One region of the Aneurinibacillus sp. XH2 genome, then DNA from elsewhere that is predicted to be linked to it. Evidence: predicted binding sites of a transcription regulator. Region 1 holds the regulator's gene; each other region holds the start of a gene.
The links. The regulator Rex, encoded in region 1, represses fermentation and respiration genes when NADH is low (regulators of the CRP and FNR family bind a similar motif). The targets are predictions, from matches to a motif close to TTGTGAAATATTTCACAA.
Positions count from the first base shown of each region.

Region 1 (3,146 bases):
GGGAGAAGATGATTTTGCATCTCTCCGTCAGCCGAACCTTCATTCTTGGATCATAATGGAACGGCCTTAAACCACAGGCAAGGATTCGCATTTTAATTCCCCTACCTATCCATCTTCCATTGTCCCTGCCGCAAACGGCGGGGAATTTTTTCTTTCCCTTACTTTTTCTCCAGTCTGGCAAACATCCGGTTTGCGTTTTCAATAACCGCTTCCTCATCCATCGTCAAACATCTGCCGTCTTTCACCAGTTGCACGCCTTGAACGAATACGTCTTTTACATCCCGCCCGCTCGCCGCGTATACCACATGCGAAATCGGATCATGCGACGGATGGAAAAACACCCTGCCGGAGTCGAGAATAATAAAATCTGCCTGTTTGCCGACTTCCAACGATCCAATTCGATCCTCCATAAAAACCGCTTCTGCGCCATAAATCGTTGCCATACGCAGCGCCTCCGTCGCCGGAACGAGCACCGGATTCTGGCGGTGACCCTTGTGCAAAAGCGCCACCATTTTCATTTCCTCAAATAAATCAAGGTTATTATTGCTTGCAGAACTATCCGTTCCAAGCGAAACACAAATCCCCCGTTCCATCATGTCCGGCACGCGTGCAATACCGCTGCCCAGCTTCAAATTACTGATCGGATTGTGTGATACTTTTACATCATATTTCGCCAGCGTATCCAATTCCTCATCCGTTAAATGAACAGCGTGCGCAACGAGCGTCGGCCTGTTAAATACACCAAGCTTCTCCAGATGCTCTACCGGACGGGTGCCGTAATCGTTCACATTTTGCTGTACTTCCCATTCCGTCTCGGACATATGAATATGCACCGGCAAGTCCAATTCATGGGCGCGTGCCACAATCCGCTCAATATAATCCGGAGGACAAGTGTAAGCTCCGTGCGGCGCCATCATTGTCATAACGCGCCCGTTTGCCGCACCGTTCCACTTCGCGGCAAAAGCACTCGCCTCTTCGAGTTTTCTCGTTTGTTCTTCCGGCGGGCAAAGTCCGATAACGCCGCGGCACAAACGGGCACGCATGCCGGATGCGACGGTAAGCTCAGCTACTATGTCCATATGATCATACATGTCCACAAATGTCGTCGTACCCGTCTTCAGCATCTCAACAATAGACAAAGAAGTGCCCCAGCGCACATGTTCTTCGGTAAATTGCGCTTCCAGCGGCCACATTTTCGTCTCCAGCCACTCCTGTAGCGGCAGATCATCGGCATATCCACGCAAAAGCGACATGCCGGTATGCCCATGCGTATTCACAAGGCCCGGCATAACAATCCGACCCTGCGCGTCAATCACTTCACCGTATGTGTCCAATTCTTCCGGCGTTGGCCCTACATATGTAAGAACCCCATTTTCAAATGCGATGGCTCCGTCATAGATGACTTCATTCGTGTTATTCACTGTAAGCACTGTTGCATGAATGATAATTGTTTTCATAATATGTGAGGCGCGCGGGAAGCGCGCCTTCCCTCCTTACTCTATTTTTTATAAATAATACGCCAAGCTATGCAGTTCCATCGTTACATCCGCATCATGGACGCGAACGTTTTCCGGCACGCGTAAATTCGTTGGTGCGAAATTTAGAATGCCAGTAATACCGGCGGCGACAAGGCGATCGGCCACCGCCTGTGCTGCGTCCGCTGGCACCGCAATAATGGCAATGCGGATATTCTTTTCTTTTACCGTATTCGCCAATTCTTCCAATGGTTGAATCATCATATTTACGATTTTTTTACCGATTTTATGCGGATCTGCATCAAAAATAGCGACAATTCGCATACTATCTTTTAAATAAGCGTTGTAATTGCTAATCGCATGTCCAAGATGCCCCGCTCCGACCAACAAAACGTTAACCTGCTTGTCAAGCTTAAGAATGCTTTTGATTTTTTCCACAAGATAGTTAACCTCATAGCCAATCCCCTTGCGGCCGAACTCGCCAAAGCAGGCAAGATCCTTGCGAATTTGTGCCGGGTTTAAATCAAGCGCTTCGCCAAGCTGCTGCGATGAAACGGTACGAACGTTCATTGCTTTTAAATTGTTCAAATAACGCAAATAAACGGGAAGCCTTCTAACAACGGCTTCGGATATTTTTGGCACTTTCACTTTTTGTCCTCTCCTTCTTACCTTACCCCCACTGTTTTGGCTCGGTCGCTTCCTCCTTGCTGTTTCTTTCTGCGCTTTTTGTTCTTGCGAGCCAATCCGAAATTTCGGGTAATAAATCTTCCGTTGGCTTCACAATTACGTTTGTCTCAGGTAACGACTGAAGAAATAGCCGGCCATAGCGAGCATCGATAACGCGTCGATCATAGATAAGCACGACCCCCCGGTCCGTTCCTGTCCGCACAAGGCGACCGAATCCTTGCTTAAACCGGATGAGCGCTTGAGGCACGGACAACTGCATGAAAGCATTTTTGTTTTGCTGCTCCAGCTGCTGGTTACGCGCTTCAACAAGCGGATGATTCGGCGGGACGAATGGAAGGCGAACAATTGCAAGGCAGGATAGATCGTCGCCAGGAATATCAACACCCTCCCAAAAGCTGCTCGTGCCAAGCAATACACAGGCTTCCAGGGAGCGAAACTGCTTGGTTAATTTGCTGCGGCTACCGCTGTCCACCCCGTGTCCCAGAACAGTAATGTTCGCTTCTTTTAACCTTTCTTTCAAATGTTCATATACGCCGCGCAACATCGCATATGAAGTAAACAAGACAAGCATTCGCCCTTTCGTTGCAACGGCCACCCGTGCCAGTGAATCTATTAGCGCGCGGATAAATTGTTCTTCCGAGGAACCTTTGATATTCGGTACCTCACTCGGGATGCAAACGAGCATCTGTTGCTTATAGTTAAACGGAGAGGAAAGCACGATGGTACTTACTTTGTTCTCCGCGAGCAAGTCCGCAAGCCCGAACCGTTCCGTCGCGTAAGCAAAAGAAGAATTGACGCTTAGCGTAGCCGAAGTAAGAATGACAGATTCTTTTTTGTTGAAAAAACGCTCGCGCAACGTGCTCGATACATCGATCGGCACGCGGTGCAAATAAATCGTTTTGCGGGTTGTGCGCGTGTCAAGTTCAATCCAATAGACATGCTCTTCATCTTCTGTAAGCAACATATGATGCAATAGCTCCGCGT
Region 1 covers NZ_CP014140.1:2,473,092-2,476,237, forward strand. The annotation lists gene ACH33_RS12155 (hypothetical protein) at 1-70, shown strand, start outside; gene ACH33_RS12160 (amidohydrolase family protein) at 159-1,460, opposite strand; gene ACH33_RS12165 (redox-sensing transcriptional repressor Rex) at 1,506-2,240, opposite strand; gene dinG (ATP-dependent DNA helicase DinG) at 2,146-3,146, opposite strand, start outside.

Region 2 (3,146 bases), 1.8 Mb from region 1:
ACCATTTTTGCTGACAGCAGTGAGCGTTATTTGAGTCAGAAGATTTATCAGGGAGGGATGTAGACGATGAGAATGAAAACAAAGTTGATCCACGGCGGCGTAGACGGCGATCCTTTAACCGGGGCAGTTAACGTTCCGATTTACCAGGTTAGTACGTATAAACAGGAAGGTGTCGGCAAACACAAAGGATATGAATATTCGCGTACAGGCAATCCAACCCGCTATGCGGTGGAGAAGTATATTGCCGATATTGAAGGCGGTGTACGCGGCTTCGCGTTTGCTTCCGGCATGGCGACACTTTCTTCGATTGTGATGTTGTTTGACGCGGGCGATCATTTCATTGTAGGAGATGACGTATACGGTGGAACGTATCGCGTACTAAGCAAAGTGTTTAACCGCTTTGGTGTAGAGACCACATTTGTGGATACAAGCGATGTGGAAGCCGTGAAAGCGGCGATAAAGCCGAATACGAGAGCGGTCATGCTAGAATCGCCAAGCAACCCGCTTCTGAAAGTAACCGATATCGCGGCGGTAGCCGAAATCACAAAAGAAAACGGGTTGCTTTTGATCGTGGATAACACGTTCATGACACCGTATTGGCAGAATCCGCTTGCACTTGGCGCGGATATTGTATTCCACAGTGCGACAAAATATCTTGGCGGACATAGCGACGTTGTCGCAGGTCTTGCGGTTGTGAAAGACGAAAAATTAGGTGAACGTCTGCATTTTGTACAAAATTCTGTCGGTGCCGTGCTTGGGCCTCAGGATTCTTATATTTTGTTGCGTGGCATGAAAACGCTGGGCGTGCGTATGGAAGAACATGAAGCGAACGCAAGACGCATTGCAGAATGGCTGACTCAGCGTGGAGACATCAAAAAAGTGTACTATCCGGGTTTAAAAGATCATCCAGGCCATGATATCGCAGTGAAGCAGGCGCGCGGCTTCGGCGGCATGATGTCATTTGATGTAGGCAGTTTGGAACGCGCCAACCAGGTATTGTCTCGGGTGAAAATCTTTACGCTGGCAGAAAGTCTTGGTGCAGTGGAAAGTCTAATTTCTGTACCCGCACAAATGACGCACGCTTCCATTCCAGCGGAGCGTCGCGCTGAACTTGGCATTACGGACGGCTTAATCCGCATTTCCGTCGGTATCGAAGATGTGGAAGACTTAATTGAAGATCTAGAACACGCCCTAGCGTAAGGAGAAGCTTATGGAAATTCTTGTTTTTGGAGCGGAGCAGTTGTGTGCCAGTTGTGTGAATTTGCCTTCGGCGAAAGATACGGCTGAGTGGTTGCAGGCCGCCCTTGAACGCAAATACGGGAACGAAGTCAGAGTGCGTTATGTCGATATCGACCAGCCGCTGGAAGGGATGGAAGCGGAGTTTGCCGCGCGTATTCATGCTGAAGAATTTTGGTATCCGCTCGTTGTATTGAACGGTAAAGTCATAGGTGAAGGGAATCCAAAGTTAAAAGATATTCAACAGGCCATTGAAAATATGAAGGTAGGATGATTCATCATGAGACCTATGGTCGAGTTTTGCGTAAGCAATTTATCCCTTGGTTCTGAGACGGTGAAAAAAGTTCTGGAAGAGGAAAATGAAGTGGATGTGTTGGAATATGGCTGTCTCGGTAACTGTGGCCAGTGCTTTGTCCAGCCGTATGCGCTTGTAAATGGAAAATTGATTGCAGGCAAAGACGCACAGGAATTGCTTGCGGCGATTAAAGACCATATTAAGAAGTTGCAGGAAGAAGACGAAGCCTGGAAAAAACTTGGATTTTAATTGCTAAGGCTGAATATGACAAAAAGGACTTTTGTTATATTCAGTCTTTTTTATTAGTTAAGAAAGTCATACTTTTTTATGACATAAATATGAAATTTTACATAATAAAGGTGCATAGAGATAGTAAATTATGTATAATAAAAATGAACTAAACAGAGACATTGAAAAAATATACACATTAGGCCATACCGAAAAGGAGAGAGAAAGTTATGGTAGTCCAATGGCTTAGGGAAAGTAGAGTTGCGGCAGGCGCGATGCTGTTACTGCGCATATGGTTAGGTTATACATGGCTGGTGAGCGGCTGGGAGAAAATTACCGGAGGCTTTCAGAGCGCAGGCTTTTTGAAGGGGGCTGTTGCTAAAGCAACGGGTGAGCATCCTGCGGTGCAAGGATGGTGGGCAAGTTTTATCAAATCGGTTGCTTTACCGAATTCTGGGCTGTTCGACTTCCTTATTCCCTGGGGGGAATTTCTTGTAGGTGTTGCTTTACTGCTTGGGTTGTTTACTACTTTCGCCGGACTGATGGGAATCATTATGAACTTTGCGTTTTTGTTCAGCGGCACAACTAGCATTAATCCGCAAATGGTTCTTTTTACTACATTTATCCTGGTAGCCGGGCGGAATGCAGGCCACTACGGTTTAGATACTTACGTATTGCCGTTGTTGGATAGATGGATGGGCAGAGAACAACAATTGGCGTCTTATAAAGATAGAATAGATAAATTTTAATAATAGCAGAATGTTTGATACGGGAGAGAGAATGAGTTCCAAAAAAACACCAGCAACTATTTCAGATTTGCTGGTGTTTTTCTTATGCTTAATACTCCTTAATAATATTGTAAAACGTATCGCGTTCAACCGGCTGCTTGCCTGCGCCTTTAACGAGCCAAATCAATTCATCGCGCGTCAATCCTGTTTGTGTCAATGCGCCAGCTGCATGGCTGATGCGTTCCTCCACAAGCGTGCCGTGAACATCGGAAGAGCCGAAGTTTAGTGCCATCTGGGTTAATTGGGTTCCAATGTTAATGAAATAAGCTTTAATATGCGGAAAATTGTCCAGCATCAGGCGGCTGATAGCCATCGTTTTCATATCGTCAAATGCGGACGTGCGGCGCTTGATAGAAGCGGTCGCTTTTTTCGGTTGCACGGCCAATGGGATGAATACCATGAATCCTTTTGTTTCATCCTGTAGTTCGCGCACGCGAATCATATGAATAAGGCGTTCCTCCAATTTCTCGATAGAACCGTACAGCATGGTAGCATGCGTTTTTAGTCCCAGGTTGTGCGCGATGCGGTGCACATTTAACCATTCGTCGGTACTTGCTTTTTCCGGACTCATTTTTAGTCGGTATTCTTCTGTGAGGATT
Region 2 covers NZ_CP014140.1:706,143-709,288, forward strand. The annotation lists gene cysK (cysteine synthase A) at 1-63, shown strand, start outside; gene ACH33_RS03435 (bifunctional cystathionine gamma-lyase/homocysteine desulfhydrase) at 67-1,200, shown strand; gene ACH33_RS03440 (YuzD family protein) at 1,211-1,510, shown strand; gene ACH33_RS03445 (YuzB family protein) at 1,517-1,780, shown strand; gene ACH33_RS03450 (DoxX family membrane protein) at 1,990-2,508, shown strand; gene mqnE (aminofutalosine synthase MqnE) at 2,597-3,146, opposite strand, start outside.
Region 2: a site for Rex is predicted at 1,868-1,885, ahead of ACH33_RS03450 (DoxX family membrane protein). Genes of this name have one in related genera too.

Region 3 (3,146 bases), 700 kb from region 1:
AGCCACCCGGTCCAGCTCCGACGACGACTACATCAACATCAAATCTGTTCAGTGGGGTTGACTTACTCATCTCTGTACTTTTCATTTGGACAACCTCCATTTAATTAATTAAATACTTAGTAAATAAATATTGTAAAAAAATTATTGTAAAACTTTTAAAAACTGGCGAACGGATGTCTCAATATATTTATTACGATCCGTTTCATTATTGGCGAACCGATCGGTCATCAGAAAATAAAGAACCATGGCGGTCTGTATATTACGGATGGCGATCAGCAGATCATGCGTTGCCACTCGAACACGGGGTGCAAGATAAGCATGTAACAGTTCCACACCTTGTCGAATAACCCCCTCAAGCCGTTTGCGAACGTCAGAATTATGTTGTGCCTCGCCAAAACACATAACAATCAGATCTTGCTGCTCGTGCAAGCTGCGAAACAATGAGTGGAAATAAACCGTCAGATTATGCTCAAGCGATGCCTGATTGTCCATCTTATTCAACACTTCTTGCAAAGAATGAAGGAGCGTGTACTTATCTAAGATCGCCCAAAGCAGATCTTCCTTCGACTGAAAATAGTGATAAATTAAACCGTCAGTAACCCCCGCTTCTTTAGCAATATCTTTAGTCGTACTTTGACTGAAGCCCTTGCGTGAAAACGTTCTGAGTGCGGCATCGATCAGCCTGTTTTTCGTTTCTAAAGCCTTTAGTTGGCGGTTGGTTCTCATCTTCATTGCGATTCATCCTTTGCAGAAACTAAGATTCAATTAATTAAGCACTTACTTAATAATATTGTGTATTTTCTATTTTGTCAATTATATCCTCCATCCATGAATGAATTCACCAAACACTTGACAGGGTTCTGTTTAAGAAAAGCTTATATTCTGATCCCCGACCCGTTCTACACGATCAAATTATTGTTTTCTACATTTCACGAGCAAAAAAAGCGGTCTCCTTCCATGTTCGGCCAACTCCGGTCTTTCAACCACCGCTTCAGATATCGCCTCCGACTCTTCCACCAAGTTACTTTTGATTGGTAGGAAAAATGAAAATTGGCTTATCATCACGTTTATATAACCAGTGATTATCTATGTTACTATTACCTAAATAAATATCGAGAAAAAAGACACCAACGAATGTGTTGGTGTCAGATTGAAGACAGGGTTCTGCAAGGAACAGGATTTACAGGCTGAATCATTTTTCATTTTTCCGTTCGCCATTGCCTGTTTGAATTCATGTGAAGAATATCGTATAAATTCTTATCAGACAACGTTCAGAACAAGGATTACATCAAATTATTTGACAACCTTCTTTTCTGATAAAACCTCCAGCAAAGCCTGAACGAATTTTAGTCCATCCTGAACTGTAGGATCTTTTAACAATTTCAACAGGCCAAATATGGATATATTCGTTTGATTCTGTGCTGCCCTTTCCTTTGCTTCCTTCACGATCGATACGCCCTCTTGAACACGTTCCGTCACTGGCGTGGTGACCAGTTTAACCGTATCTGCCAGGTATGCCAAGGATTCCTTATCTGTGATGAGAGGTTCAATGGTCGAAAATAATCGGTCAAGCAACGTTACGCATTTTGCAATTCTCGGGAGACTTTCAATCATAACCGCAAGGGCTTCCATATTTTCCTTGTTAAGAGCAAGTTTTGAGAACCTATCCACGCGTTCAGCCAAATAATTAATAGAATCGGTATCACTGGCAAAAGCTGAAACCACTTCTACGCCTTGTTCCACTTTTACGATTGCTTCTTTCACTTGAGGGAGCTTCTGAATAAGCATAGCCAATGCTTCTTGAACTTCCGGGTTGGACAGCTCGTTTATCCATAGAGCTGAATCTTGCTTCAAATTTTGCTGTTTAATTTCTGTGTCCATTTATTCTCTTCCTTTCGTCAAAAACATTTTGCGTGAACCTTTTCACCATTCGATTCTGCTGCATAAGGAGTGTATCCTTAGTGATTAGTTTCACAATCTCTAAGATACATGCCGATACATGCCTGCTCATACGTAACAATCGCTCCCGCATATGGCGAAACGGAAAAGGCTCACAAGGAGACCGGTTACATAAAATCCAACTAGCCCAAGTTTATTATACTCCTGTTGCAAACAGCCAGAAAGTATAACTATACGCAAACCGTATTATGGAGGATTCCATTATGTGCCAAACAGCCCTTCTTAAATATGTAAGCTAATTACTACAATCCCCTATTTAAATAATATATTAGAATAATGCTTACATTGCAAATAGGAGCTTTGAAAAGGAGAAAGCATCATTCACACAATGTCAACATAACTTTTGAAAAGTTGCCATACCTTCCCCGCAATTTTTTCCCGTTTTTTCTGTACAATACAGGTAAACACCCCGGGGCATACAAGGAGGATACCTTATGATTAGAAAACAGGAAAGATATCTACTAATGGTTTCCATAACTGTGGCAATGGTTATGCTCCTGTCGATGCTTGGTCGACTGTTTCGCTAATAAGGGGGATTGTCATGTTTGCATACGATGCAACATTATACAGCCGAATTTTGACCGAGGTGACGTTGGCGTTTCATATTCTGTTTGCCACCATTGGTGTCGGCATTCCATTAATGATTGCGCTGGCCCAATGGATCGGCATTAAACAAAACGATCCGCATTTTATCCTGCTGGCGCGCCGCTGGACAAGGGGTTTCGTCATTACCGTAGCTGTCGGCGTCGTAACCGGAACGGCCATTGGTTTGCAATTGAGCCTGCTGTGGCCGAAATTTATGGAACTGGCAGGTCAGGTGATCAGTTTACCTTTGTTCATGGAAACATTCGCCTTCTTCTTTGAAGCGATTTTTCTTGGCATTTACTTATATACATGGGATCGCTTTAAAAAACCAATGAAGCATTTTCTTTTGCTGATCCCGGTCGCGATCGGCTCCTCGCTGTCTGCCTTTTTCATCACTGTTGTGAATGCATTTATGAACACGCCGCAAGGTTTTGAACTCAAAAACGGGGTCATTACGAATATTCAACCGCTCGTGGCCATGTTTAATCCAGCAATGCCTACGAAAGTGGCTCACGTACTGGCTTCGGCCTATATGACATCGGCCTTCGTGCTGGCGTCCATTGCGGCCTATCATCTGTTACGCAACAAAAAAACGCATGTGT
Region 3 covers NZ_CP014140.1:1,777,109-1,780,254, reverse strand. The annotation lists gene ACH33_RS08890 (FAD-dependent monooxygenase) at 1-85, opposite strand, end outside; gene ACH33_RS08885 (TetR/AcrR family transcriptional regulator) at 142-732, opposite strand; gene ACH33_RS08880 (DUF1641 domain-containing protein) at 1,294-1,881, opposite strand; gene ACH33_RS08875 (cytochrome ubiquinol oxidase subunit I) at 2,501-3,146, shown strand, end outside.
Region 3: a site for Rex is predicted at 1,960-1,977, ahead of ACH33_RS08880 (DUF1641 domain-containing protein). Genes of this name have one in related genera too.